DNA from 4 places in the Pseudoxanthomonas sp. OG2 genome. Region 2 is predicted to be linked to each of the others. Evidence: riboswitches for the same ligand, from Rfam matches in the RefSeq annotation. Region 2 holds a riboswitch; each other region holds the start of a gene.

Region 1 (7,365 bases), 580 kb from region 2:
CGCCCGCATCGTCAAGGTCGGGCGCAGTTCGATGAACGTCGATGTCGAAGTCATCACCGAGGATCTGCTGAGCGGCGAGCGCAAGCTGTGCACGCGCGGCCACTTCGTGATGATCGCGCTGGATCCGCTGGGCCGGCCCACCCAGGCTCCGCCGCTGCCGCCACCGGTCGTGCAGGGCTGAGGTCCGTCCCCCTCCGCTGACCGCGGATGCCGTGGCGCGCACGAGGCTGCGCGCGCCACGGCCCGGCCGCATCACGCCGCGGCCCGCATCCTCTTCGCCGCCTCCACCATCGCCTCCAGCGCCGCGCGGGTCTCCGGCCAGCCACGCGTCTTCAGCCCGCAGTCCGGATTGACCCAGATCTGCTCCGGTGCCAGTACCTCCCGCGCCTTGTCCAGCAGGGCGTGCATCTCGCCGCTGTCCGGAACCCGCGGCGAATGGATGTCGTACACGCCCGGCCCGATCTGGTTCGGGTAGCGGAACTTCACGAATGCGTCCAGCAGTTCCATCCGCGAGCGCGAGGTTTCGATGGAGATCACGTCGGCGTCCATCGCCGCCACGGCTTCGATGATGTCGTTGAACTCGGAGTAGCACATGTGGGTGTGGATCTGGGTTTCGTCGGTCGCCACCGCGGCGGTGATGCGGAAACATTCCACCGCCCAATCGAGGTAGCGTGACCATTCGGCCCTGCGCAGCGGCAGGCCTTCGCGCAAGGCTGGTTCGTCGATCTGGATTACGCCGATGCCGGCGGCTTCCAGGTCGCGGACCTCGTCGCGCAACGCCAGCGCGATCTGCCGGCAGGTCCGCGCGCGCGGCTGATCGTCGCGGACGAAGGACCACTGCAGCACCGTCACCGGTCCGGTCAGCATGCCCTTCATCGGCCGGGATGTGAGTGATTGCGCGTGCCGCGACCAGCGCACCGTCATCGGCGCCGGCCGCACCACATCGCCGAAGATGATCGGCGGCTTCACGCAGCGGGAGCCGTAGCTCTGGACCCAGCCGTTGCGGGTGAAGGCGAATCCGTCGAGCTGCTCGCCGAAGTACTCGACCATGTCGTTGCGCTCGAACTCGCCGTGCACCAGCACGTCGATGCCGAGTTCCTCCTGCACGCGCACGCAGCGCGCGATCTCGGTCGCCAGGAAGGCGTCGTATTCCGCATCGGGCAGTTTCCCGGCGCGGTTGAGCGCACGGGCCTGGCGTACTTCCGGCGTCTGCGGAAAGGAACCGATGGTCGTGGTCGGATAGGGTGGCAGGCGCAGGCCGGCCTGCTGGCGCGCGCGGCGCGTGGGATAGGGCGAGGAACGATGGGCGGCCGCGGGCGTCAGCGCGGCCAGGCGCTCGGCCACCTCTTTCCGGTGCACGCGCGCGGAACGGCGACGGCTTTCGTGGCGCTCGCGGGCGATGGCCAGCGCCGGCCCGGCCGCGGGCGCATCGTCCAGGGCGGTCGCCAGCAGGCGCAGTTCCTCCAGCTTCTGCCGCGCGAACGCCAGCCAGCCACGCAGTTCGGCATCCAGCCCGGTTTCGCCTTCCGCGTCCACCGGCACGTGCAGCAGGGAGCAGGAAGGCGCCAGCCACAGCCGGTCGGCACCGACATGGCCCTGCGCGTAGCGCGCGAGCACCAACGCGTTGTCGAGGTTGGCGCGCCAGATGTTGCGGCCGTCGATCAGCCCGAGCGACAGCGTCCGCCCCTCCGGCATGGCTTTCAGCACGGCGTCGAGTTGGTCCAGCCCGCGCATCAGGTCCACATGCAGGCCATCGACCGGCAGGGCCGCCACCAGCGGCAGGTTCGCGCCCAGGTCGCCGAAATAGGTGGTCAGCAGCAGCTTCGGGCGCGTCGCTTGCGCCAGGGCGGTGTAGGCGTGCCGGTAGGCCTGTTGCAACGCCGGGTCGGCGTCCAGCACCAGGCAAGGCTCATCGATCTGCACCCATTCGGCGCCGGCGGCGGCCAGCCGCGACAGCAGTTCCGCGTAGGGTGGCAGCAGGCGTTCGAGCAGCGCCAGCGGATCGCCGCCATCGCTTGCCTTGGACAGGCGCAGGAAGCTCACCGGTCCCAGCAGCACCGGCCGCGCATTGAAACCGGCCGCATGGGCCTCGTTGAACTCGCTCAACGGCTTGTCGCCACGCAGGCGGAACGTTTGCTCGCGATGCAGTTCCGGCACCAGGTAGTGGTAGTTGGTGTCGAACCACTTGGTCATTTCCAGCGCGCGCAGGTCCACGCCGTCCTGTTGCCGCCCCCGCGCGAGGGCGAAATAGGCCGCCAGCGGATCCACGTCCGCCAGCGCGCGATAGGGTTCGGGGATGGCGTCGAACAGGAAGGCGGTGTCGAGCACGTGGTCGTACAGCGAAAAGTCGTTGCACGGCACGACATCGACGCCCGCGTCTACCTGCAGGCGCCAATGGCGGAGGCGAAGCCGGCGCGCGGCGGCGTGCAGTTCTTCGCCGGTGGCGTCGCCGCGCCAATGGGCTTCCAGTGCCCGCTTGAGTTCCCGGCGCACGCCGATGCGCGGGAAACCGAGATTGCCAACAGTCGTCATGATGCATGTCCTCATTCGTGGTCGGATGAGGAACGAAGGACCGCGCCGCCTTCATCGCCGATGGCGATGGCGGACAACGCCAGCGACCTTCGCCCCCTCGGGCGAACCGGAACGGCGAAGGGAGGCGCACGGACTTGCGCGCGGACGCGACGCGTCCGCGGCAGTTCCGGGCACCTCCCCTCGGAAGTTCCAGGTCATGCGGAAGACTTCGGGTCTTCCGGCCAAGGCAGGTCTTCGGGCTCATGGACGTCGGCCCGATCCGGGGATCGGGGCCGGCCTACTGTCCGCCGCTTCCCGGCCCTTGGGGGCCAGTGCCGATGACGGGGGTCGTTTCCAAATACCGCTGCGGGGCAGCGCCGGAATGGGGCTTTTCGGCCCGCACCGGCTTCCCTATTAATTCCATCTCTTCATTCGCATGAAGAGATGGAAACCCTGGCCCGGGCACGTTACGGCGATGCGACCGCTGCGTCAAGCGGCCTTCCTCGCGGGATACGGCCCGCCACCTTGGCGGGCGCGGCAAAAGCCGGCACGGTGAAGGTCGGGGAAGACAGGGTCACTTCCGTCGGCAGATCGCGAAGCTCTCCCGTGCGCAGGAAACGGTGGACCGCTTCCCGGGCCGCCGGCTCGTTGCGCAGCTGATAGAACGTGCCGTCGTGACCACCGCGATGGATCACGATGGCGTGACCATTGCGCAGGTAGGGCAGTTGCGCCAGCGCGTTGTCGATGGGCGTGGAGGTATCCCAGTCGCCGTGCACCAGCAGCACCGGCGTATCGATCGGCCGCAGCTGGCGGTAGTCGTCGCCCAGATCCGGTGTCGGCCATGCCGACGCGGCCGCCAGGTAGGGCGCGAAGCCGCCCTCGCCGAGATAGGCGCTGGCCGGATCGTGGCGCAGGCGGAACTCGTGAGACGGCGTGATGCCCAGGCTGGTGTCGATCAGCGGTCCAATCAGCTTGTATTCCTGCGCCTGCCGGCCCCTGGCCACTTCGCGGGCCCAGTCCGTGTAGCGGCCGTGGTACAGCGACAGCACGAACGCGGGCCAGGTGTGCGGCACGCTGGCCTCGGCCAGCAGCGAAGCCTGCAGGTCGGCCAACCCGATCACCACCGATCCACCGCCATCCTGCGGATCGACCGTGATCGGCTGCCGCGCGAAGCGTTCGCGCAGCGCGTCGATGGCGGCCATCAGTCCGCCCGTCGGCAGATACGGCGCCAGGCCGGGATCCCGATCGGCATCGAAGGCGATGCGCTGCATCGTCGCCAGCAGCGGCGATGGCATGTCGTAGCCGAAATCCAGCGGCTCCACCGACGACAGCACGGCGCGCGCGACGATGTCCGGATGCGAGCGCATCACCGCGAAGCTCCATTGCGATCCAAAGCTGCCGCCGAACAGGCTGATGCGCGGGTAGCCCAGCGCGCGACGCAGATCGTCGACGTCGTCGGCGCAGGCGTCGATGGTGTAGCCCGCCAGATCCTTGTCCGGATGCGCGGCGATGGCCGAGGCGGCGCGACGAAGCGCGTCGTCGATGTCATCCCGCGCGGTGTATTCGCGGTCGCGCGGCCACGCCGGCGACATCGCGGTCAGTTTTTCACCGCGCTCGCTGTAACCGCGCTGTTCGATGATGACCAGATCCGCGGTGTCCCGATAGGTCAGCCAGGATCCGAGCCGATTGCGCGCGGTCTCGGTATCGCCGTCGAATGCCTCCAGCACCGCCAGGCCCGGGCCACCGGGCAGCCAGAAGACGGGCGGCGCACCGGTGGGCACACGTGCGCGGATGCGGGCGAAGCCCACCCCGATCAGGCGGCCGCCGGTGGCACGGCGGTTTTCCGGTACGTACAGCGTGCCGATTTCGTAGGGCACCGTCGTACCATCCGCGGCGCGGACCGTCGCCGCGGTGACCACGATGTCGCCGGCGCGGCGCGCCTGCGCGAAGGCGCCGGAAGCGATGGAACCAAGCATCATCACGACAGCCGACAACCAGAGCCTGCGCTTCATGGGCGGATTCCCGACGATGGGGTGGGCGTAGCCTCGCTCCACAGATATCTTTATGTCAAGATATTTTTCATGACGACCCCACCGACCGATATCCCGCCCTCCCCCGCTCCCGACCTGATCGACCAGCTGCTGGCGGACTGGCGCCGCGAACGGCCCGATCTGGATGCTTCCGCGATGGCGGTGGCGGGCCGCGTCCTGCATCTGGGCCGCCTGCTGGAGGCACAGGCCGACGAATGCCTGAAGGCGCTGGAACTGAGCTACACGGAGCTGGACCTGCTGGCGACGCTGCGCCGCTCCGGCGCGCCCTACCGGCTGTCGCCGACCGACCTTCGCCGTTCGGTGCTGCTGACCTCCGGCGCGATGACCGCCTGCCTCAACCGACTGCAGCGGCGCGGCCTGCTTCGGCGCGAGGCGGATCCGCGCGACGGCCGTTCCCTGTTCGCGGTGCTGACCGCCAAGGGCGTCAAGCTGGCGGAGCGCGCCATCGCGCTGCGTTTCGAACAGGCGCGCCTGGCCGTGGCCGGACTGGACGCCGGGGAACAGGCGACACTGGCGGGACTGCTGCGCAAGCTGGGCCAGGGCATGGCGGCGGACTGAGGCGGACCGCGCCGGGTCCGCGCGGTGCGGCGACACCGCGCGCGGCCTACACTGGCCCGCCCACCCGTGCCCCGGCTCCATGCGCCACGATCACATCCTGACCCTGTCCTGTCCCGATCGCACCGGCATCGTCTACCGGGTCACCGGGCTGCTGTTCGAGTCGGACTGCAACATCATCGACGCGCAGCAGTTCGGCGACGAGGAATCCGGGCGCTTCTTCCTGCGCGTGCATTTCGACGTGCCGTCCGCGGCGACCCTGCCGGCACTGGAAGCGCGCTTCGAGACGCTGGCCGAAGCGTTCGGCATGGAATGGCGAATCCACGATGCGCGCCGCAAGGCGCGCCTGCTGGTACTGGTCAGCAAGCAGGGACATTGCCTCAACGATCTGCTGTTCCGCGCGCACAGCCGGCAGTTGCCGGTGGAGATCGCGGCGGTGGCGTCCAACCACGCGGACTTCGGCCCGCTCGCCGCCTCCTATGGCGTGCCGTTCCACCATCTGCCGGTGGATGCGGGCAATCGTCCCGCGCAGGAGCGGCGGATCCTGGATCTGGTCGAATCCGGGCAGGTGGATCTGGTGGTGCTGGCGCGCTACATGCAGATCCTGTCGCCGGAGCTGTGCGACGCGCTGTCCGGGCGCGCGATCAACATCCACCACAGCTTCCTGCCCAGCTTCAAGGGCGCGCATCCGTACCACCAGGCGCACCGGCGCGGGGTCAAGATCATCGGCGCCACCGCGCACTACGTGACCCGCGATCTCGATGAAGGACCGATCATCGAGCAGGACATCGCGCGGGTGGATCACGCGATGACGCCGCGCGATCTGGTCCGGCTGGGCAGCGACACCGAATCGCTGGTGCTGGCGCGCGCGGTGCGCCGGCACGTGGAGCACCGCATCCTGCTCAACGGGCATCGCACGGTGGTGTTCCGCTGATGCGCGCGGAAACCGGAACGGCGCTCAGGGCGGCGGCAGCACTTCGCGCAGGTAGTCGATGAACACCCGCAACTTGGGCGGCAGGTGTTCGCGCGCCGGGTAGTAGATGTGGAAACCGGCGAACGGCGCCTGCCAGGCTTCCAGCACCCGTACCAGCGCCCCGCTGCGCAGTTCCGCTTCGACCTGGGACTCGAACACCTGCGCCATGCCCAGGCCCTGCCGCACCAGCACCAGGCCGAGATCACTGTCGTTGACGATCAACCGGCCACCCACCTCCACCTCGAAATCGCAACCCTCGCGGGTGAACTCCCACGCCATGATGCGGCCGTTGCTGCGCCGGTAGCGCACGCAGGCGTGGTGCACCAGGTCCGCCGGTTCGGCGGGCGCGGGATGGCGGCGGAAGTAGTCGGGGGTGGCGACGATCGCCTGCCGCTGCATCGGCCCGATCGGCAGCGCGATCATTTCCCGGGCCAGCGATTCGCCCAGGCGGATGCCGGCGTCGAAGCCGCCACCGACCAGATCCGCCAGCGCCGGATCGACGAACAGTTCCACCTCCACCTCGGGCCAGCGCGCCATGAAGCCGGGCAGGTGCGGCGCGATCATGCGCTCGGCCACCACCCCGGGCAGGTTGATGCGCAGATGCCCGGCGGGCCGGTCACGCAGGAAGTCCATGTCGCGGAAGGCCTCGTCGATCTGGCGCAGGCCCGGCGCGACCTGCTGCAGGAAGCGCTGGCCGTGTTCGGTCAGCGCGACCCGGCGGGTGGTGCGGTTGAACAGGCGCACGCCGAGCTGGCGTTCCAGCGCGCGCACCGTCTGCGACAGCGCCGAGGGACTGACCTCCAGCTCCAGCGCGGCGCGGGTGAAGCTGGCGTGGTGGGCCACCCGCGCGAAGGCGAGTACGGCCGGCAGCGGATGGGACGCCATTGTGAAGCCTTGCTTCAAACAGGATTCGGATATTGCGTCTTTATCGACGCAATCGCCAGTTCTATCGTGCCCGGGTCGCGTCTGCCCGGCATCGCCGTGCCGGCGTGCCCTCCCCCATCCGCAAGGAGTTCCCGATGAAAACCCGCATGCTGGGCCGCAATGGCCCGACCGTCTCCGCCCTGGGCCTGGGCTGCATGGGCATGAGCGCCTTCTACGGCGGCCGTGGCGAAGAAGGCGAATCCATCGCCGTGATCCACCGCGCGCTGGAGCGTGGCCTGACCCTGCTGGACACCGCCGACATGTACGGCCCGCACACCAACGAAGTGCTGGTCGGCAAGGCCATCGCCGATCGTCGCGATCAGGTGTTCCTGGCCACCAAGTTCGGCATCC
Region 2 (7,365 bases):
GCCGGCCCAGGGTTCGGCGTTGGGCGGCGGATGCGCGCCGGGATCCCGGTAGAAATCCTGCAAGGCGCGCTGCGAGTGCGGGTCTGCCGCAAGGGTGTCGCGATGGCGACCGTCCCAGTCGCCGAAATCCCACTCCGCCCAGTCATCGGCGATGTCCACCGGCAACGCCTGCGCGGCGGCCAGCGCCTGCGCGGTATGCAGCGCACGCTGGCGTGGCGAACTGATCACCCGTGACCAGGCAATGCCCGTGCAACCGCCGCAGACCGCGTCGGCGGCGCCCGGCAGTAGCGGCGGATCGGTGCGGCCATCGAAATGACCGACGCGTCCGGTCGAGGCGTGGCGCACCAGGTCGAGGATCATGGCGTCTCGTCGCGTCCGGAAACCGCGGCTTCGGCGAAGGTGGCCATGCCGGCGTGCAGCGCGCAGGCCAGTCGCAGCAGCGGCACCGCCAGCGCGGCGCCGCTGCCTTCGCCCAGGCGCAGATCCAGTTGCAGCAGCGGGCGCGCTTCCAGCGCGGCCAGCACGCGCGCGTGGCCGCGCTCGGCGGACTGGTGCGAGAACAGCAGCCATGGCCGCGCCTGGGGTTGCAGGCGGACCGCCGCCAATGCCGCGGCCGAGACGATGAAACCGTCCACCAGCACCGGTACGCCCCGCTGGGCGGCGGCGATCATCGCGCCGGCCATCGCGGCGATTTCCAATCCACCGACACGACGCAGCGCCTCGCGCGCGGGCTGCGGGTGCGCGGCGATGTGCGGACGGTGCAATGCAAGCGCGTCCGCGATCACCCGTTGCTTGTGCGCAATCCGATCGCCCTGCAATCCGGTACCCGCGCCGACCAGTTCCTCCAGCGGCAGGTCCGCCAGCGCGCAGGCCAACGCGCTGGCCGCGGTGGTGTTGCCGATGCCCATTTCGCCGAACACGAACAGATCGGCGTCGCCGGCCGCTTCCACCGCGCGCCTGCCCGCCGCCAGCGCATGCGCGAGTTCATCCTCGCCCATCGCCGCTTCCACGCTGAAGTCGCGGGTGCCCAGGCAGGGCTTGTCGGCGTGCACGCCGGCGATGGGCTGGCTGCCGCGGGTGCCGGCATCCACCAGCCGCAGCGGCAGACCGAGTTCGCGCGCCAGCACCGAGATCGCGGCGCCGCCGTGGGCGAAGTTGTGCAGCATCTGCACCGTCACCTCGGACGGAAACGCCGACACGCCCTGGGCGACCACGCCGTGATCGCCGGCGAACACGATCACCGGCACCCGTGCCAGCGTCGGACGATCGGCGCGTTGCAGCGCCGCCAGTTCCACCGCCAGGGTCTCGATGCGGCCCAGCGAGCCCTGCGGCTTGGTCAGCTGATCCTGGCGCGCGCGCGCGCGTTCGGCGTGTTCGGGGGAAGGTTGCCGGCAATCGGCGAGGATCCAGTCGGAAGACACGAGGCGATTTCTTGCGGCGAGGGAACCGGGATTCTACGGGAGGCCTCGCGCCCATCCCCGTCCGCCCCGATGCATGCCTTGTCTTGCCCGCTTTCCATCGATGCGCGCTGCCGCCCGGGCGCGGCCCGCCCATCCACAGGCTCGGCATCCGCCAGACCGGTATCTGGTAGGATCGCCGCGCTTTCTGGTGACCCGCGGACGATTCCGCCCCGGGTTGAAACGGGAAGCCGGTGAACCCGCGCACGCCATCCCGGCGCTGCGGGTGATTCCGGCGCTGCCCCCGCAACGGTAAGCGAGCCAGGACAGGGCATACGCCACTGTGCATCCGCACGGGAAGGCGCCCTGGCCGGCGATGGTGCCGCCATCGCGCTCGCAAGCCCGGAGACCGGCCCGAAAGACGACTGGTTGCGACGCGGCGGGCGTTGCGGCGGCGAGCGCCGTGCGTACGGCCGTTTCCGCTGTCTTCCCGTTCCCGCGTTGCCGCCTCCCCTCGTTATGCCGCGCGGGAGCGCGCGGCGCATGGAGCCGATTGCAATGCCACCTATCCGTACCCTGTCCCTGGCCGTCACCCTGGCGCTGCCGGGCCTGGCGCTCGCCCAGGACGCCGCCACCGAACTGGACGAAGTCGTCGTCACCAGCACCCGCACCGCGATCGCGCTGGAAGACAGCCTGGCGCCGGCGCAGGTCATCGATCGCGCCGACATCGAGCGCAGCCAGGCGACCTCGCTGCAGGATCTGCTGCGCGGCCGCGCCGGCATCAACCTGACCAATGCTGGTGGCCCGGGCAAGCAGACCTCGCTGTTCCTGCGCGGCACCAACTCCAGCCACACCCTGGTGCTGATCGACGGCGTGCGGGTGAACTCGGCCGACTTCGCCGCCGCCGCCATCCCGGATCTGCCGCTGGCGCAGATCGATCGCATCGAGATCGTGCGCGGCCCGAACTCCAGCCTGTACGGCTCCGAGGCGATCGGCGGCGTGATCCAGATCTTCACCCGCCGCAACCAGGGCACCTACGCGCCGCACTTCCAGATTGGCGGCGGCAGCAACGGCCTGCGCCAGGCCAGCGCCGGTTTCGGTGGCGGCGGCGAACGCGGCTGGTTCGGTGCGGATGCTTCCTACCAGCGCACCGACGGCATCAATGCCTGCCGGGGTTCGGCCACGCTGTTCAAGGGCTGCTATGCGGACGAACCGGATCGCGACGGCTACCGCAACGTCTCGGCCAGCCTGCGCGGCGGCTACAAGCTGACCGACACGCTGACCGCCGAGGCCAGCGCGCTGCGCGCCGAAGGCGCGAACCGGTACGACGGCTACTACAACTACACCGAGAACGTGCAGCAGGTGTTGAATGGCAAGGTCCGCTACGTGCCGACCGACCGCTTCGCCCTGACCGTCAACGTCGGCCGCAGCGACAACGAGACCGACAACTACCGCAACGAAGTCGATCACGACAGCACCCACAACACCCACCGCAACACCGCCAGCGCGCAGGCCGACATCGGCCTGGGCCAGGATCAGTTGCTGACCGTCGGCGCGGATTGGTACATCGACCATCTCGACAGCACCACCGACTACGCCGCCGACAGCCGCCGCAACACCGCCGGCTTCGTCGAGTACCAGGGCAAGTTCGGCGCCCACCAGTTGCAGGCCAGCGTGCGCAACGACGACAACGAGCAATTCGGCAACCACACCACCGGCAACCTCGGCTGGGGCATGAGCTTCGGGCGCGGCTTCAAGCTCAGCGCAACCTACGGCACCGGTTTCAAGGCGCCGACCTTCAGCGATCTGTACGACCCGTGGAGCGGCAACCGCGACCTGGAGCCGGAGAAATCGAAGAGCCTCAATGTCGGTATCGCCCAGAACGGCGACGCCTGGCGCTGGGCGCTGGATCTGTACGAGACCCGCATCGATGATCTGATCACCTATGACGGCAGCAGTTTCGCGATGGTGCAGGTGGACGAGGCCCGCATCCGCGGCGCCGAGTTCACCGTCGACGTCACCCTGGCCGGCTGGGATCTCTCCGCCCAGCTCAGCCACACCGACCCGCGCAACCGCAGCGCCAGCAACAACGACAAGCTGCTGCCGCGCCGCGCGCGCAACACCGGTCGCATCGACGTGGATCGCGCGTTCGGCGACTTCCGCGTCGGCGCGACCGTCAATGGCGCAGGCTACCGCTACGACGAGCTGACCAATGCCACCCGCCTGGGCGGCTTCGCCACCGCCGACCTGCGGCTGGAATACGCGGTCACCCCGGAATGGACGTTGCTGGCCAAGGTCGACAACGTGTTCGACCGCGAATACGAAACCATCGCCTGGTACAACCAGCCCGGTCGCGAATACGGCCTGAGCCTGCGCTACCAGCCCAAGCGCTGATTGCGTGCATGAAAAAGCCCGGCAGACGCCGGGCTTTTTCTTTTTTGCCATCCCTCCCTTGTGGGAGCGACGTAAGTCGCGATACCGGAAAGCCGGAAACTCCGGAAAAGCTCGCGACTCACGTCGCTCCCACAGGGAGACATCCGGGTTACGGAGATTTATCGAACAATCCTTGCTGCTCGACCGCGAGTGCCGGGCGCCTTGTTGCCTTTCTCCCTTGTGGGAGCGACCTAGTCGCGATACCGGAAAGCCGGAAACTCCGGAAGAGCTCGCGACTCACGTCGCTCCCACAAGGAAAAATCCAGGTTACGAGGCGTCTTCAAACAGCCCGGGCTGCTCGACGACATCCTCGCGATCGCGGAAGCCGGACAGGCCCACGCCGACCAGCCGGTACAGGGTGTCGGCCGGCAGGTCCACGCGTTCGCGCAGGGCCAGCGCGATGGCGGTGAACTCCTCGAGGGTGGCCGGCGGCGCTTCTGGGGTGAAGCTGCGGGTGAGGATGCGGAACTGCGCGGTCTTCAGCTTCAGCACCACGGTGCGGCCGACGCGATCGGTCTTGCGGGTCGCTTCCCAGGTCTTGCCGGCCAGGCGCCGCACCGCCTCGCCGATGTCCGCCAGCGGCACGTCGCGCTCGAAGGTGTCCTCGGCGGAAATCGACTGCACCGGCTGATCCGGTTCCACCGGGCGCTCGTCGACGCCGCGCGCACGCCGGAACAGGCTGCCGCCGAAACTGCCGAAGCGCTGTTCCAGTTCGATCTGCGACCACTCGCGCAGTTCGCCCACGGTGCGGATGCCCATCGCGTGCAGCTTGCCCAGCATCACCTTGCCGACGCCGGGAATCCGCTCCACCGGCAGCGGGATGAGGAAGGCGTCCACCTGACCCGGCTTGATCACGAACAGGCCGTCCGGCTTGCGCCAGTCCGAGGCGATCTTGGCGAGGAACTTGTTCGGCGCCACCCCGGCGGAGGCGGTCAGCGCGGTTTCCTCGCGGATCTGCGCGCGCACGGCCTCGGCGATGGCGGTGGCCGAAGGCAGGTCGGTCTTGGGCGCGGTCACGTCCAGGTAGGCTTCGTCCAGCGACAGCGGTTCGACCAGATCGGTCTGGCGCAGGAAGATCTCGCGCACCTGCCGCGACACCGCCTTGTAGCGCGTGAAGTCCGGCGGCACGAAGATGCCGTCCGGACACAGCCGTTCGGCGCGCACCGCCGGCATCGCCGAGCGCACGCCGAAGGTACGCGCCTCGTAGGAGGCCGCGCACACCACCGAACGCGCGCCGCGCCAGGCCACGATCACCGGCTTGCCGCGCAACGACGGATCGTCGCGCTGCTCCACCGACGCGTAGAACGCGTCCATGTCGATATGGATGATCTTGCGCATGCCGGCGGTATTGTAAGAGTCCTGCCGCCCTCTTTTCCTGTGGGAGCGATGTCGGTTGCAATGGCGGGAACCTTACCCTGAGGAAAAACTCGCGACTGACGTCGCTCCCACAAGTGGGGTTATGGATGGCAGGGCCAAGGATTTGAGAATTTTTCCTTGTGGGAGCGACGTCAGTCGCGATGGCCGGAATCGTCCGCTGAGGGAAAAGCTCGCGACTTACGTCGCTCCCACAGGTGGGGACAGGAAGGCGGTGGCCAGCGTGCCCAGAGTCGTGATGGCCTGTTCGGCGCGTGCGTCCAGCGGATGGCCGTAGTTGAGGCGGATGCAGTGGCGGAAGGCGCGGCTGGCGGAGAACATCGGTCCGGGCGCGAGGCTGATGCCCTGGGCGAGCGCCTGCCGGTGCAGGGCCAGCGCATCGACCTGCGACGGCAGTTCCACCCACAGGAAGTAGCCGCCCTGCGGCCGGGTCATCCGCGTGCCCTCGGGGAAGTGCCGGGCGATCGCGCCCATGTATTCCTGCTGCTGCCGTTCCAGCGTCTTGCGCAGGCGCCGCAGGTGGCGCTCGTAGCCACCCTTTTCCAGGTACACGGCCAGGCCGAGCTGGCTGGGCGCCGAGGTTGCCAGCGAGAACGTCAGCTTGTGATGGGCGATCTCGCGCCGGTAGCGACCCGGCGCCACCCAGCCCACCCGATAGCCCGGCGCCAGGCTCTTGGAGAACGATCCGCAATGCAGCACCCGTCCGCCGAGGTCGAACGCCTTGGCCGGCGGCGGGCGGCGTTCGCCGAAATACAGCTCCGCGTAGACGTCGTCCTCGATCAGCGGGATATCGTGACGATCGAGCAGGTCCACCAGCGCCCGCTTCTTCTCGTCCGGCAGGGTGCAGCCCAGCGGATTCTGGAAACTGGTCATCAGCCAGCAGGCGCGCGGACGATGGCGTTCGATGGCCTGCGCCAGCGCGTCCAGATCGATGCCTTCGCGCGGATGGGTGGGCACCTCCAGCGCGTGCAGGCCATGCCGTTCCAGCGCCTGCAGGGCGGCATAGAAACAGGGCGATTCCACCACCACCGTATCGCCGGGCCGGGTGACCGCCTGCAGGCACAGGTTCAACGCTTCCAGCGCGCCGTTGGTGATGACGATCTCGTCGGCCGACACCTGCACGCCGGCGATCAGGTAGCGCAGCGCGATCTGCCGGCGCAGCTGGATCTTGCCGGGGGTCAGATCGTCCACCGTGCTCCACGGATCCAGCGATTGCGCGGCGCCGGCCATGGCCCGGCCCAGTTTGTCCAGCGGATACAGCAGCGGGCTGGGAAACGCCGAACCCAGCGGCACCACGTCGTGGACCATCGCCGATTCCAGCACCTCGAACACCAGTTCGCTGACGTCCACCGGCCGCGCGCCATCGGCTGGCTGCGAGGCGCGCTCGGGCTCCGGCGGCAATGGCCGCGCGTCATCGGCCACGTAGTAACCCGAGCGCGGGCGCGAGCGGATCAGGCCGCGCGCTTCCAGCAGGTAATAGGCCTGGAACACCGTGGCCGGACTGACCTTGCGGCGGGCACTGGTCTGGCGCACCGACGGCAGCCGCTGGCCCGGCCGCAGCAGGCCGTCACGGATGGAGCGGGCGATGTCCTCGGCCAGGGATTCGTAGCGCTTCATGGGAGCCTTCCAAATCAACCGGTTACCGACATGGCGTCAAATCTGATCCGGTTTTCTGGCAAGGATTCTGATTCTTGGACAACTGCTCCGCAATGCCTAGGATCCCCTCCAGACTTCTCCTTCCCGCAAGCCCCGACTCCATGAACGCGCAGGTCGAACTCAATCTGGCCCTGATCCTGTTCCTGCCCTGGTTCGCGATCCTGGCCGCGCTGTACTGGATCTACCCGCGCCAACCGCGCGGTACCGGCCGGCGCCTGTTCGACACCATCGCGCTGGTGCTGGCCACCGCGCTGTCGGCCTGGGGCATGCACTGGGGTTTCCTCAACGCCGATCCCAATGCCGGCGCGATCTGGAAACAGGTGCTCGCCACCTCCGTCGCCTACGGCCTGTTCCTGATGGTGATGACCCTCGCCATCACCGTGCGGGCCTGGTGCATGCCCGCTTCCCCCGCGCGCGCCCGCTGACGCTCGCCCACTTCACCGGACCACGTCCATGAAACTCCTGCTCGTCCTCGGCTTTCTCGGCATCATCATCTACAACCTCG
Region 3 (7,365 bases), 590 kb from region 2:
CCCTGCGCCCGGAACGTCCTGTTCCTTTCTTCCCTATGTGCATCCTGCGTGGGGATTTCGGAGGGTGATCTTTCGACCGCGCATGAATTCGCTACTGGCACGCCTCGCATGCTTCCGGGTTCTCCAACGAGCACGACACCGCTTCCACCGCCGTATAGGCCGGCTTCGGCGCCTCGCTGCCCACGCTGCTGACCGTGGTCTTGGCGATGCGGGTGGCCGGGCGCGAGCGCAGGTAGTAGGTGGTCTTGATGCCCTGCTTCCACGCATACATGTACATGGACGACAGCGCGCCGATGTTCGGGCTTTCCATGAACAGGTTGAGCGAGGCCGACTGATCGATGTAGGCGCCGCGCTCGGCGGCCATGTCGATCAGCGAGCGCATCGGCAGTTCCCAGGCGGTGCGGTAGATCTGGCGCAGCGGCTCGGGAATCTGCGCGATGCCCTGGATCGAACCCTCGGCCAGTTTGATCGCATCGCGCATCTCCGGCGTCCACAGGCCCAGCTGCTTCAGTTCGGCCACCAGATAGCGGTTGACCTGCAGGAAGTCGCCGGACAGTGTCTCGCGCTTGAACAGGTTGGAGATCTGCGGCTCCACGCATTCGTAGCAGCCGGCGATCGAGGCGATCGTCGCGGTCGGGGCGATGGCGATCAGCAGCGAGTTGCGCAGGCCGTGCTCGCGGATACGCGCGCGCAGCGTGTCCCAGCGCGCGCCGTCCTGCGGCGCCACGTTCCAGGCGTCGAACTGCAGTTCTCCGGAGGCCGCGCGGGTATCGGCGAAGGACGGATGGCGGCCACGTTCCTCGGCCAGCTCGCACGAGGTTTCCAGCGCGTGAAAGTAGATGGTCTCGGCGATCTTCTGCGACAGCGCACGCGCCTCGGCGCTGTCGAACGCCAACCGCTTGCGGAAGAACACGTCCTGCAGGCCCATGCAGCCCAGGCCGACCGGGCGCCAGCGCAGGTTGCCGCGGCGCGCCGATTCGATCGGGTAGAAGTTCAGATCAATCACCCGATCCAGCTGGCGCACCGCCAGCCGCACGGTTTCGGCCAGGCGTTCGAAATCGAAGTCGCCGTACTCGTCGAAATGGCGGGCGAGGTTGATCGAGCCCAGGTTGCAGACCGCGGTTTCCTCGGCCGAGGTGATCTCCAGGATCTCGGTGCACAGGTTGGACAGGTGGATGACGTTGTTCGCGCGCAGGGTCTGGTTGCTGGCGCGGTTGCACTTGTCCTTGAAGGTCATCCAGCCGTTGCCGGTCTCGGCCAGCGTGCGCATCATCCGCGCATACAGCTTGCGCGCCGGCACCGCCTTGGCGGCCTTGCCCTGGGTCTCGGCCTGCAGGTAGGCCTGCTCGAACGCCTCGCCGTACAGATCGGTCAGCTCCGGCACCACGCGCGGATCGAACAGCGACCATTCCTGGTCGGCCTCCACCCGCTTCATGAACAGATCCGGCACCCAGTTGGCCAGGTTGAGGTTGTGGGTACGGCGCGATTCGTCGCCGGTGTTGTCGCGCAGTTCCAGGAAATCCTCGACGTCGGCGTGCCAGGTTTCCAGGTACACGCAGGCCGCGCCCTTGCGCTTGCCGCCCTGGTTGACCGCCGCGACCGAGGAGTCCAGCGTCTTCAGCCACGGCACGATGCCGTTGGAATGGCCGTTGGTCGACTTGATCAGCGAACCGCGCGAACGCACCCGCGTGTAGCTGACGCCGATGCCGCCGCTGAACTTGGACAGCTGGGCGATATCGCCGTACTTCTGGTAGATCGATTCCAGCGAATCCTGCGGCGAATCCAGCAGGAAGCACGAGGACAGCTGTTCGTGGGTGGTGCCGGAGTTGAACAGGGTCGGCGAGCTGGGCAGGTAGTCCAGGTTGCCCATCCGGCGGTACAGCGCCAGCGCTTCGGACACGTCCTCGCTGAGCGCGCAGGCGATGCGCAGGAAGAACTGCTGCGGGGTCTCGATGACCTTGCGGGTGTGCGGATGGCGCAGCAGGTAGCGGTCGTACAGGGTGCGCAGGCCGAAGTAATCGAAATGCAGATCCAGCGAGGCGTCCAGCGCGTCGTTGAGCTTGCGCGCGTTGGTCTGCACGAAGTTCAGCAGGCGATCGTTGATGAGTCCCACCTCGTGGCCGCGCGTCACCGACTGCGAGAACGCGTGGATTTCCTGCCCGGTCACTTCCTTGGCGATGTAGCTGGCCAGCAGGCGCGCGGCCAGCCGGCTGTATTCGGGTTCCTCGGCGGTCAGCAGCGCGGCGGTGCGGATGGACAGTTCGTCCAGTTCGCGCGTGCTGGCGCCGTCGTACAGGCCGGAGATGGTGCGGGTGGCCACGCGCATCGGATCGATGGCGTGCAGGCCCTCGCAGCTGCGCTGCACCGCGCGGACGATCTTGTTCAGATCCACCGGCTCGCGGCTGCCGTTGCGCTTGGTCACGCTCATCGCGGTGGCGGTGGGCGGCGAGGTCAACAGGAATGCGTCCTTCTGGGGCGGGGAGACGTCGGTTTCGGCGACGGCGGTATCGGTCGGGGTCACGGGGCTTCCTCCATGCGTGATGCACGCGGCGACCTGTCCCTCGCAGGCAGCGGAAGGCCGGATGAAGCATCAGGGTGGGGAAGCGGCGTCGCAGGGACCGCGACCGTGGAAACGGATGGCCGGCCTGCTTCACCAGCCATCTCCCCCCGGAGATTCCGCGGCCGGCACCGCGCGGTGTGCAACGCGCGGCTGTCGGCAGGTCTTCGGACTCGTGGACGCGGAAGCCGTGCTTCCTCCTAGCCCGTCGCTTCCCAAGGCGAGGCGCCTCAGTGCCAATGACGGGTTCGTTTCCACCTACCGCTGCGGGGCAGCGCCGGCATTCGACCGGCTTCCCTTTTCATCCCCCGGCTTGCGGCCGGAGGAACCGACGGCCACAAGATAGTGGGGGCATATGGGGGCGTCAACACCAAATATGGTGCCGACGCTGTTGTGAAACCCAACACCTTGCAGTGGCGGGCGTTCCACGCGATGACTACTTCACGAAGCGGATCGCCGCCAGCGCTTCGTGCAGGCGCGCCTGCGCGACGGCCCCGTCGAACGGCGGCGTGCGCGGCGGGTCGTAGACCTCCGGACGGGTGCCGACCACCAGCAGGTCGATGGCGTAGCAGCGTTGCTGGCGCACCGCGCGGTAGGCGTCCACGGTCAGGTAGTGGCTCATCGCCGCGTCGCTGGCGCGGAAATGCCGGAACGGCTGGCCATCGATGCGGACTTCGTCGCGCGGCGTGGGCAGCGCCGAATCGGAAACCTCCAGGCAGCGGGCCACGCTGTCCGCGTCATCGCTGACGCCCACGCGCAGTTCCGCCGCCGTCACCTCGTTGGAGCCGTCCAGCACCAGCGCGGCCACCGCCTTGCCGCGGCTGTCGGTCTGGGCGAAGGCCTTCCAGTCATCGGTGGCCAGATAGCTGCGGCGGAAGTCGCGGCGCAGGGTGAAACCCGGCCACGGCAGGATCGCCACGCCCAGCGCTTCGTCCACGAACTGCGCCTGCAAGGCGATGCGCGAGGCCTGCGCATCGGACACCGGCGGCGGAGCCGTTGCGGTCGCGACCGCGCGCGTGGCGGACGTGGCGTTGGCGGTATCGACGGGATGTTCCGATTGGCAGGCCGACAACAGGCTCAGCAGACAGACCGCACCCAGGCGTTGATTCATCGATCTTCCTTTCTCGTTCGCGTCAGCGCGGGCGAGTCTGGCAAAGCGAGGATGAACGTACCCAAGGCACCGCCGCGAACGGTTCAGGCTCGCGACTTCAGCAATGTGGAGACCAATTAACGCCGGCCAATCACCCGGCGCGATCAGCGCGAATGCGGATCACGCATCGCGCGGCGTACGCGAATCGTCGCTGTCGGGTTTCGGCGCAACCCATTGCGCGGCCAGGATGCCGGCTTCGTACAGCAGGCACATCGGAATCGCCAGCATCAGCTGGGAGACCACGTCCGGCGGCGTGATCACCGCGGCCAGGATGAAGATGCCGACCACCGCGTAGCCACGCCCCTGGCGCAACTGCTGCGGCGTCACCCAGCCCATCACCGCCATGATCACCAGCGCCACCGGCAGCTCGAAGCTGACCCCGAAGGCCAGGAAGATCACCAGCACGAAATCGAGATACTTGCCCGGATCCGGCGCGATGGTGACGATGTCCGGAGTGAACATCATCAGTGCGTGGAAGACGCCCGGCAGCACCAGGAAGTAGGCGAACGCGCAGCCGGCGTAGAACAGCGTGATCGCCGAGACCAGCAGCGGCAGCGCCAGCCGCTTCTCGTGTTTGTAGAGACCCGGCGCGACGAAACCCCAGGCCTGGTACAGCAGCCACGGTGCGGTCGCGAACAGGGCGGCGAAGAACGCCAGCTTGATCGGCGCGAAGAAACCGGAGGTCGGATCGTTGGCGATCATCTGCGCGGCCTGGCTTTTCGGCAGCTGGCTCAGCATGGGCAGGGCCAGCTGGCTGTACAGCGCCTTCACGAACGGCAGCAGCGCCACCAGCACGATCACCACGCCCAGCAGCGCCCGCATCAACCGCGTGCGCAGCTCCAGCAGGTGGCCCATCAGGCTGCTTTCGGCCTGATCCTCAGGTGCGTCGTGGTTCATCGCTGGCGTCGTGGGGCGTGGTCGCGGCGTCGTCGGCCGGCGGGGCGGGTTCCGGTTCGGCGCCCGGGGCGGGGGCCGGCGTGCTTTCCACCGAGGCGCGCAGGTCCTCGAATTCGCGTTCGGTCTGCGCCGCGCCCTCGCGCACCTTGCGCTCGGTCTCGCGCAGCGCTTCTTCCGTGTCGCGCAGGCTGCGCTTGAGTTCCTCGGCCGCCAGTTCGCGTTCGAACTCGTCCTTCACCGAATGCCATTGCGCGCGCGCGCGGCGTACCCACAGGCCGGCGAAACGCGCCGCCTTGGGCAGCCGTTCCGGGCCCAGGACGACCAGCGCGACGATGGCAATGATCAGCAGTTCGCTGAAGCCGATATCGAACATGGCGGCAGGCCGGCCGCGCGGTCAGTTGGCGTCGCGGTCGCGCTCTTTCGACGCGCTGGATTCGGCGTTGCGGGACTGCGACTGATCGTCAAGCCGTTCGACCGGCTTGTCCTCGTCCTGCTGCATGCCCTTCTTGAAGCCCTTGACCGCTTCGCCCAGATCCTGGCCGACGTTGCGCAAGCGCTTGGTGCCGAAGATCAGCAGAACGACCACCAGAACGATGATCCAATGCCAGATGCTGAAACCGCCCATGGTCTTCTCGTGCGTTGAGTAATGAAATTCAGGCGATCAGCATAGCGCAGGCACGCCCGGAGATCCCGGGCGCGGTGCGATGTTTTCGCTTTTCCTAGGGCGTACTGTTGAGCGGTTCAGTACGGACTTCACCCTCGGCCACCGGCTGGAAACCGGACTGGGCGGGCGGGGTGGTCGGCGCCTGGCCCAGCGGGGCGGTTTCGGCCGCCGGCGCGGTCGAAGCGGCCGCTGCCGGGGCCGCTGCGGTCACGGTCGCGGCCGGTGCGGGCGTCGACTTGCCGGCACGCGCGGCGCGCGCGGCCGCGGTCACTTCCTCCAGCTGATCCCGGAAGCCGACCACGGCGCCGGACGGATGGCCGGCGCGGCCTTCGAAAATGGCGCGCGGCGTGCTGCCGCCACCGTAGACCGCGGTGTTGGCGTCGTCATCGATCTGCAACACGGCGCCATCCAGCGCCACGCCCGCGAACAGGCCGCGGGCGCGCGACCACGACCAGATCTCGGCCTTGAGCTGGCCATCGGTGGCGGCGGCGGCGTTGCGGCCCACCGGACCGGCGGCCACGCCGGCATCGGCGCCCAGGGTGATCTTGCCGTTGACGATGTTGTCCAGGTTGCGGTCGTTGCGGAACACCAGGACGATGTCCGAGGACTGCACGCCGGCCTGGAAGCCGATGCTGCCGCCGGTCAGCTTGACGAACACCGGCTGCGACCAGGTGCCGTCCGGATTCTTGACCGACATCAGGCCATGGCCGCGGCGGCCGCCGAACACCAGGCCGGCCTTGAGGGTGTCGGGAATGACGACGATGGCGCGCCCTTCGTCCAGCAGCTTGTCGGGGATGCCTTCCTCGGGGATGCGGCGGATTTCGTCCAGCACGCGCACCGCGTTGGTGGCGCGCTCGTCCTCCTTGGGACCGGCGAGGGCCTGGCCGGCGAACAGGGCGGTGGCCAGCAGGGTCGCGGCCGGCAGCATCAGCAGGCGGGAATGGCGGCGTTTCATGGGCGCTCCGAAGGTGGATTCGCAGAAATTTACTGCAACCGCTTGAAAATAGGTAAATGCGAATGAATCGGCGCTGAGGATTCCGGCCTTCGGCTGCCGTCCATCGATTCGATCGAAGAAGGCCATTGATAAGGAGAAGCGGCTCGCAAGAGTGCGCTCTGCCACAATAGGCGGATGCCCGACGCACCCGATACCGCGCTGATCGCGGTCAATCTAGGCACGCCCGAGGCGCCCACGGCTCCCGCCGTCCGGCGCTATCTGGGCGAGTTCCTGCTCGATCCCCGCGTGGTCCAGCTCAGTCGCTGGATCTGGTACCCGCTGCTGTTCGGCCTGATCCTGCCGCTGCGCGGTCCGCGCGCGGCCCACAAGTACGCCCAGATCTGGTTGCCGGAAGGCTCGCCGCTGGCCGTGCATACCCGCCGCCTGGCCGAGGCGATCCAGCAACGCCTGCCGCATTGGCGGGTGGTCGATGCCATGCGCTACGGCCAGCCGGCCCTGCCGGAGCGGCTGCGCGAGCTGCGCCAGGCCGGGATTCGCCGGCTGATCGTGCTGCCGCTGTACCCGCAGTACTCCAGCACCACCACCGAATCGGTCAAGGACGTGCTGGCGCGCGAGGCCAAGGGCTTCGACCTGACCGTGATCGATGACTACTCGGTCGATGCCGGCTGGGTGGGCGCGGTCGCCGATTCGATCCGCGACTGGCGCACGCGCAACGGCGCCGGCGAGCACCTGCTGTTCTCGTTCCACGGCCTGCCGCAGCGCCTGGCGCGCGAGGGCGATCCCTACCCGCAGCGCTGCGAGGCCAGCAGCCGCGCCATTGCCGCCGCGCTGGGGCTGGGCGAGGGCGAATGGACCCTGACCTACCAGTCGCGCTTCGGCAAGGAGCGTTGGCTGGAACCGGCCACCGACGCCACCCTCGACGCGATGGCCGCGCGCGGCCTGCGCAAGGTCGACGTGGTCTGCCCCGGTTTCGCCGTGGACTGCCTGGAGACCCTGGAGGAAGTGGCGATCGGTTTCGTCCAGCGTTTCGCCGAACGCGGCGGCGAGCTGCGCTATATCCCCTGCCTCAACGCGTCGCCGGCGCACGCCGACGCGCTGGCGGCGCTGGCCCGCCAGGTGGCCGGGGAGCCGGCATGAGGCTG
Region 4 (7,365 bases), 2.8 Mb from region 2:
AGCACGGAAGCGGCCGGCATCCGCACAGGCATCCGCCTTGATGGGGAGGGCATGGATCGTCTCCCCCGAACCAAGAAGTGAAAAAGTGAAAGAAGGCTTCATCTCGCTGAGAAAATTCACCGAAAAGTTCGCCGAGGTCGTACTGGTGGCGGACGGTCCCGTCCTGCTCACCCGCGGCAAGGTGCCGCTGGGTTTTTACCTGCCGATCAAGGTCTGGGGGGCGCAGCACGATTCGGACATCTGCCGGCATATGGTTGAAATGGTTTTGCGGCAATCTGGGCAGACACCGGAGGACATCGGCGAATGCATCGAGTCCTTCGTCGAGGGCAAGCAGATCCTGTACGCCATGCGCGGCCGGTTCGAGCCGCCCGGCTGAAGCAGGCATCCACCTCCGAACCCGATCACAGAAACGAATGGAAGATCCCATGACCACGCAGAACCCCGAATCCGCCACCGTCGCATCCAACGGCGCCGCCGAAGCCAATGCCTGGCCGCTGTTCTATCGCGAACCGCGCGTACTGTCCTCGGTCGAACACGCCCAGTGGCGGGTGCGCCCGACCGGCGTCGGCTTCGCCGCCGCCAGCAATTCCGTACCAGTGGTGATCGGCGAGTTCGCCGCCGCCGCGCGCAACTATCCGCTGGTGTTCGCCGGCCCGGACAACACCCCGCTGGCGGTGCTGGGCGTGGAAGCCGGACGCAACCGCTTCGTCAACGGCGACACCTGGAGCGACGGCGCGTACGTGCCGGCCTACGTGCGCCGCTATCCGTTCGTGTTCGTGCAGACCCGGGATCCGGAAGGCTACGTGCTGGCCATCGATGCCGGCTCCGACGCGGTGATCCCGTCGGGCGAGGAGGGCAATCCGCTGTTCGAGAACGGCGAGCCGAGCGAGCTGACCAGGCAGGCGCTGCAGTTCTGCGACACCTTCACCCGCGAGGACCAGGCCACCCGTACCTTTGCCGCCGCGCTGGCCGAGCAGGGGCTGCTGATCGAACGCAGCGCCAACATCGCCTTCGCGGATGGGCGCCGCAGCAGCGTCGATGGCTTCCAGGTGGTCGATGGCGAAAAATTCGCCGCGCTGCCGGACGCGGTGATCGTCGACTGGCATCGCAAGGGCTGGCTGGCGCTGGTGCACTTCCACCTGGCGTCGCTGGGCCGCTTCAACGACCTGCTGGCCCCCTGATTGAAACCCCACTTCCGTCAACCGGACGACGACAACATTCCCATGTGCAAGAATTCCTCCAACACACTCCGTTTCCTCACTCTCGCCGTGACGCTCACTGCGGCCAATGGCGTCTGCGCGCAGGCGGCTGGCGGCGCGACCGGCTCGCTCGAAGGCCCGGTCGTCGCCGGTGTCTGCTACCTCAGCCGCGAAGCGGTGTTCTCCAACGCGGCCGCCGGCAAGGACGCGGGCGTGCAGTTGCAGAAACTGGTGACCGACGCCCAGGCCGAGATCGAACGCGACAAGAGCCGCGCTGAGGCGGAACTGATCCGCGTGGGCGTGCGCGGCAACATTTCCGCTGACAAGTTCACCCCCGAGCAGAGCAAGGCGGTGCAGGAAGCGCAGGCCGTGCAGCAGCGCGCCAGCCAGCGCTCGCGCGAGATCGAGGCGACCCGCGCGTCGGTGCTGGAACGGATCTCCACCGCCGCCCAGCCGCTCATCGCCGAGGCCTACCAGCGCCACGGCTGCGGCGTGCTGCTGGATCGCGGCATGGTGCTGGCCGGCAACATGAGCCACGATCTGACCGCCGACGTGGTCAAGGCGCTGGATGCGCGGGTCAAGTCGATCCCGGTCACGCTGCAACGCGAGTCCGCGACGCCCGCACCGGGCAAGCGCTGAGCCGCGACGCGCGGCCGCTCCGGCGCACGCCACGGCGCCGGGGCCACACTGCTATCAACTGCTATACTCGCGCCGCCTGAGGTGACCGCCGGCCTGGCCGGTGGTTGAAACGGGAATCCGGTGCGCCGGATCGTGTTCGCACGATCGGCAATTCCGGAGCTGCCCCCGCAACGGTAGGCGAGACAAGGTACCGCAACAGCCACTGTGCTTGATGCATGGGAAGGCGCGGACCGGAAGCACGGATCTTTCCCGGCTTCACTCGCGAGCCCGGAGACCGGCCTTTGAGCGGCGTGACATGCGGTGGGCGATGTCATGGAGGCCGGCTCGTTCCCGGTCGCCATACCACTCTCTTTCCGCCTGTCCTTTTCCATCGCTTCCGCGCGGGCAGGCGCGGTCAAGGAGTGTGTCAGTGCATCCGCAGTCGTCGTTCCACCGCCAGATCCTGGCGGTTTCGTTGTTGCCTTCCCTTTGCTTCACCGCCCCGGCCTTCGCCGAAGCGCCGGCCACCGATCTGGATGGCGTGATCGTCACCGCGACGCGTACCGCGCGGACCCAGGATCAGACCCTGGCCGCGGTCACCGTGATCGATCGCGAGGAGATCGAGCGCCTGCAGCCGGCCTCGCTGCCGGATCTGCTGACTGGCCGCGCGGGCCTGTCGCTGGCCAACAACGGCGGTCCGGGCAAGTCCACGTCGCTGTTCCTGCGCGGCACCGAATCCGATCACGTGCTGGTGCTGGTCGACGGCATCAAGCTGGGGTCGGCCACCAGTGGCGGCGCATCGCTGCAGGACATTCCCGTCGAGCAGATCGAGCGCATCGAAATCGTGCGCGGGCCATTCTCCAGCCTGTACGGTTCCGAGGCGCTGGGCGGCGTGATCCAGATCTTCACCCGCCGGCCGCAGGGGCCGTTCCAGCCCAACTTCAGCGCCAGCATCGGCAGCGAAAGGACCCGACGCGCCTCCGCCGGCATCGGCGGGCGCAGCGGCGATGCCGAGCGGGGCGGCTGGTATGCAATCCAGGCCGCGCACCAGGACACCGACGGCATCAACGCCTATCGCGGCCGGCGCAACTTCGATCCGGATCGCGATGGCTACCGCAACGCCTCGCTGACCGTGCAGGGCGGCTATCGCTTCGACGAGCATTGGGACGCGGAACTGCGGTTGTTCCGCGCCGAAGGCCGCAACGAATACGACGGCAGCCTCAACAACGAGGCCGATACGGTCCAGCAGGTGGTTGGCGGGCGCGTGCGCTACGCGGCCAATGATCGGCTGCGCATCACCGCCAGCGCCGGCGCCAGCGCGGATCTGAGCGAGAACTTCCTCGATGGCGCGTATTCCTCCCACTTCGACACCCGCCGCAAGCTGGGTTCGCTGCAGGCCGACCTGGGGGGCGGCGCGGGCTTGTTGACCCTGGGCTACGACTGGTCCGGCGACGAGGTGGACAGCAATACCCGTTACGCGCGCGATCGCCGGATCAATCGCGGCGTGTTCGGCCAATGGCAGCAGGAATTCGGCCGGCAGTCGTTGCAGGCCAGTGCGCGTCGCGACGACGACAGCCAGTTCGGCGGCGAGACCACGGGCAGCCTGCAATGGGGTTGGGACTTCACCGAACAGCTGCGCCTGGGTGCCAGCTACGGAACCGGCTTCAAGGCGCCCACCTTCAACGAACTCTACTTCCCGGGCTACGGCAATCCGGAACTGGGTCCGGAAACCTCGCGCAGCGTCGAGCTGAGCCTGCGTGGCGATCACGGGCGTGCGCGTTGGGCGCTGCATGCCTACGAGACGCGCATCGACGACATGATCGCGTTCGATGCCTCGCTGGGAGACTCCGGCGGCCCCAACAACATTGATCGCGCCCGCATCCGCGGCATCGAGGCCGAAGGCGCGGTACGGCTGGCGGACTGGGATCTGCGCGCCAGCCTGACCCGGCTGGATCCGCGCAACGATGGCGACAATCCCAACCGCGACAACCTGCTGCCGCGACGGGCGCGAAGCAGCGCCCGCATCGATGCCGATCGCCGCTTCGGCGCGTTCAGCGTGGGCGCCAGCGCGATCGGCGTGGGCGAACGCTACGACAACCTCGCCAACACCACCCGCCTGGGCGGGTACGGGCTGGTCGACCTGCGCATGGGCTACACGCTGACGCCGGCGTGGCAATTGCAACTGGCGGCCTCCAACGTGTTCGACAAGCGCTACGAAACCGCCGCGCTCTACAACCAGCCGGGACGGACCTGGTTGTTGACTGTCCGCTACCAGCCCGCAACCCACTGACCGGAGCACAAGATGAAACCACTGTCACGGCCTTTCCATCTCGGTCTGCTCACCACCTTCGCGGTGCTGATGATCGCCACCCGTTACCATCACTTCGGCGATGTCCTGCATCTGCCGGACGCGTCGATGGCGATCTTCTTCCTGGGCGGCCTGTACCTGCGCGGACACCTGCCGTTCCTGGGCTTGCTGGGGCTGGCGGTGGGCATCGACTGGGCGGCGGTGGAACTGGCCGGCGTCAGTGATTTCTGCGTGACACCTGCCTACGCCTTCCTGCTGCCGGCCTACGCGGTGCTCTGGTACGGCGGCCGCGCCTACGCGCCGAGGATGGCGCAAGACTGGCGCGGGCTGTGCGGCGCGCTGCTGGTGGCGCTGGCCTGCGCCTCGCTGTCGTTCCTGATTTCCAACGGCGCGTTCTACTGGCTGGGCGGGCGCTACCCGAATCCGGAATGGTCGCAGTACCTGGCGCGGATCTGGCAGTGGGGACCGCTGTTCGTGCGGACCACGCTGACCTACGTGGCCAGCGCATTGCTGGTGCATGGCCTGTTGCTGGCTACCCGTCGTCGTCCCGCCTCCCTCGGCACCTGATCAGGAGAACCGCGATGTCCGCAAAGCACCTGTCCGTCACATCCGAACCCGCGCTGCCGCTGACGTCCACGCGTGCGCAGCTCCTCACCGGCATCGCCCTGGCGCTGCTGATGATCGCCACCCGCGGCCAGCACTTCGCCAGCGTGGATGCGCTGCCCAGCGCATCGTGGGCGGTGTTCTTCCTGGCCGGCGCGCTGCTGCGGCCGATGTGGACGCTGCCGGCCTTCTTCGTGCTGTCGTCGCTGCTGGACTTCGGCAGCCTCGCCAACGGCACCATCACCGACTGGTGCCTGTCGCCGGCCTACTGGGCATTGGCGTTCGCCTACGCGGCGCTATGGCTGGGCGGCCATGCGTATCGCGGGCTGCACCGGGACCACGCGGGCACGGTACCCCGCCTGGCATTGACGCTGGCGGTGACGGCGAGCGTGGCCTACCTGTTGTCCAAGGGCGGTTTCTATTTCTTCTCCGGGCGCTATCCGGAGCCGACCCTGGACGGCTTTCTCGCCCGCATTCCGCACTACTATCCGCGCGCCCTGGGCACGCTGGCCGGTTACGTGGGCGTCGCTTTCCTGGTTCGCGCATGCCTGCGCGGGCTGGCCGCACGCGCCGCCTCCCGCCAGGGCAGCCCGGCATGAGCCGCGGTTCGGAACGCCGCGGGCTCAGCGAGGAGGAGCACTATCGCGAACGCGCCCAGCGCAAGAAGGAACTGGTCGATCGCCGGGTCGCCCGCGCCACCATCGACCGCGGCGTGCTGGTGGTGAACACCGGCAATGGCAAGGGCAAGAGTTCCTCCGGTTTCGGCATGCTGGCGCGCAGCCTGGGACACGGCTTCCATTGCGGGGTCGTGCAATTCATCAAAGGCAGCTTTTCCACCGGAGAGGAGGCGTTCTTCCGTCGCTTCGACGAGGACGTCGATTATCGTGTGATGGGCGAGGGCTTCACCTGGGAAACCCAGGATCGCGAGCGCGACATCGCCGCGGCCGGCGCGGCCTGGCAAGAGGCCGCGCGGATGCTGTCGGATCCGGCCTATGATTTCGTCCTGCTCGACGAACTCAACATCGCCCTTAACAAGGATTACGTGCCGTTGGACCAGGTGCTCGCCGCGCTGGCCGCGCGACCGCCGCGCCAGCACGTGGTCGTCACCGGACGCGGCGCGCCGCAGGCACTGATCGACGCGGCCGACACGGTCACCGAGATGCGCCTGATCAAGCATGCGTTCAAGGCGGGTATCAAGGCCCAGCACGGTATTGAACTGTAGACCATGGATTCCGAAACCTTCCGCTGTCCGGCATTGCTGGTCTCCGCGCCCGCTTCGGGGCAGGGCAAGACCAGCGTGACCGCCGCGCTGGCCCGCTGGCACCATCGCCAGGGCCGTCGCGTGCGGGTGTTCAAGACCGGTCCGGACTTCCTGGATCCGATGGTGCTGGAACGCGCCAGCGGCGCGCCGGCCTACCAACTGGATCTGTGGATGACCGGCGAGGCCGACGTGCGCGCACGCCTGCACGCGGCGGCGGGCGAAGCCGACCTGATCCTGATCGAGGGCGTCATGGGTCTGTTCGACGGATCGCCCTCCAGCGCGGATCTGGCGCAGGCGCTGGGCGTTCCGGTGCTGGCGGTCATCGACGGATCGGCGATGGCGCAGACCTTCGGTGCGCTGGCGACGGGGTTGGCGCGCTATCGCGAAGGTCTGGCCGTGCATGGCGTGGCCGCCAATCGCATCGGCAGCGCCCATCACGCCGATCTGCTGCGCGGCAGCCTGCCGGCGGATCTGCACTGGCTGGGCGCGTTGCCGCGCGATGCGCAACTGGCGTTGCCGGAGCGTCACCTCGGTCTGGTGTCGGCCGGTGAACTCGGCGACATCGACGCGCGGCTGGATGCGCTGGCCGATGCCTGGGGTGTTCATGCGGCCACAACCTTGCCCCCGCCGGTGGCATTCGCGCCGGTGAATATCGAACCCGTACCGCCGTTGCTGCGTGGCCTGCGCATCGCGATCGCCCGCGACGCGGCGTTCTGCTTCCTGTATCCGGCCAATCTGGATCTGCTGCGCGCGGCGGGCGCGGACCTGCGCTTCTTCTCGCCGCTGGCGGGCGAGTGCTTGCCCGACTGCGACGCGGTCTGGCTGCCCGGCGGTTATCCGGAGCTGCATCTGGCGGTGCTTTCGCAACAGCATGAATTGCACGCAGCGCTGCGTGCGCATCGCGATGACGGCAAGCCGATGCTGGCCGAATGCGGCGGCATGCTGTTCGTCCTGGAGGCACTGACCGGCAAGGACGGCGAGCGTGCCGCGATGGCCGGACTCATGACGGGCGAAGCGGCCATGCAGCCGCGACTGGCCGCGCTGGGCCTGCAATCGGTCGAACTGCCCGAAGGCGTGCTGCGCGGACACACGTTCCACTATGCCCGCGCGGAGTTGGCCTCCGTTCCGCTCGCCGTCGCCAGCAACCCGAATGGTGGTCCCAGCCGGGAAACCGTCCATCGGGATCGCCGCCTCACCGCCAGTTTCGTCCACTTCTATTTCCCGTCGAATCCGCAGGCCGCGCTGCGGTTGTTCCTGCCATGACGCCGGTGCTGGCGATGCTGGCCGGCGTCGGCCTGGACACTTTGCTGGGCGAACCCCGCCGTTGGCATCCGCTGGTGGGATTCGGCCGCTGGGCGGACTGGCTCGAACGTCGC

Evidence for each region. Region 2 has a riboswitch for cobalamin ahead of btuB (TonB-dependent vitamin B12 receptor). Riboswitches for the same ligand answer to the same signal wherever they lie in the genome.
Region 1: another riboswitch for cobalamin. It lies ahead of metE (5-methyltetrahydropteroyltriglutamate--homocysteine S-methyltransferase); the one in region 2 lies ahead of btuB (TonB-dependent vitamin B12 receptor).
Region 3: another riboswitch for cobalamin. It lies ahead of FHW78_RS09990 (ribonucleoside-diphosphate reductase subunit alpha); the one in region 2 lies ahead of btuB (TonB-dependent vitamin B12 receptor).
Region 4: another riboswitch for cobalamin. It lies ahead of btuB (TonB-dependent vitamin B12 receptor); the one in region 2 lies ahead of btuB (TonB-dependent vitamin B12 receptor).

What each region holds. Positions count from the first base shown of each region.
Region 1 is NZ_JACHYM010000001.1:2,187,219-2,194,583, forward strand. It holds gene FHW78_RS10000 (acyl-CoA thioesterase) at 1-181, shown strand, start outside; gene metE (5-methyltetrahydropteroyltriglutamate--homocysteine S-methyltransferase) at 253-2,532, opposite strand; cobalamin riboswitch at 2,740-2,982, opposite strand; gene FHW78_RS10010 (alpha/beta hydrolase) at 2,979-4,523, opposite strand; gene FHW78_RS10015 (MarR family transcriptional regulator) at 4,593-5,120, shown strand; gene purU (formyltetrahydrofolate deformylase) at 5,200-6,051, shown strand; gene FHW78_RS10025 (LysR family transcriptional regulator) at 6,076-6,975, opposite strand; gene FHW78_RS10030 (aldo/keto reductase) at 7,110-7,365, shown strand, end outside.
Region 2 is NZ_JACHYM010000001.1:2,768,822-2,776,186, reverse strand. It holds gene FHW78_RS12675 (histidine phosphatase family protein) at 1-360, opposite strand, end outside; gene cobT (nicotinate-nucleotide--dimethylbenzimidazole phosphoribosyltransferase) at 357-1,421, opposite strand; cobalamin riboswitch at 1,590-1,830, shown strand; gene btuB (TonB-dependent vitamin B12 receptor) at 1,956-3,791, shown strand; gene dinB (DNA polymerase IV) at 4,098-5,168, opposite strand; gene FHW78_RS12655 (PLP-dependent aminotransferase family protein) at 5,385-6,821, opposite strand; gene FHW78_RS12650 (hypothetical protein) at 6,962-7,285, shown strand; gene FHW78_RS12645 (twin transmembrane helix small protein) at 7,314-7,365, shown strand, end outside.
Region 3 is NZ_JACHYM010000001.1:2,177,920-2,185,284, reverse strand. It holds gene FHW78_RS09990 (ribonucleoside-diphosphate reductase subunit alpha) at 92-2,428, opposite strand; cobalamin riboswitch at 2,698-2,905, opposite strand; gene FHW78_RS09985 (hypothetical protein) at 2,994-3,668, opposite strand; gene tatC (twin-arginine translocase subunit TatC) at 3,828-4,604, opposite strand; gene tatB (Sec-independent protein translocase protein TatB) at 4,585-4,977, opposite strand; gene tatA (Sec-independent protein translocase subunit TatA) at 4,999-5,229, opposite strand; gene FHW78_RS09965 (lipid-binding SYLF domain-containing protein) at 5,324-6,196, opposite strand; gene hemH (ferrochelatase) at 6,398-7,360, shown strand; gene FHW78_RS09955 (alpha/beta hydrolase) at 7,357-7,365, shown strand, end outside.
Region 4 is NZ_JACHYM010000001.1:146-7,510, forward strand. It holds gene FHW78_RS00010 (hypothetical protein) at 86-376, shown strand; gene FHW78_RS00015 (SapC family protein) at 426-1,181, shown strand; gene FHW78_RS00020 (OmpH family outer membrane protein) at 1,224-1,838, shown strand; cobalamin riboswitch at 1,901-2,136, shown strand; gene btuB (TonB-dependent vitamin B12 receptor) at 2,146-4,107, shown strand; gene FHW78_RS00030 (hypothetical protein) at 4,120-4,692, shown strand; gene FHW78_RS00035 (hypothetical protein) at 4,803-5,327, shown strand; gene cobO (cob(I)yrinic acid a,c-diamide adenosyltransferase) at 5,324-5,950, shown strand; gene FHW78_RS00045 (cobyrinate a,c-diamide synthase) at 5,954-7,252, shown strand; gene cbiB (adenosylcobinamide-phosphate synthase CbiB) at 7,249-7,365, shown strand, end outside.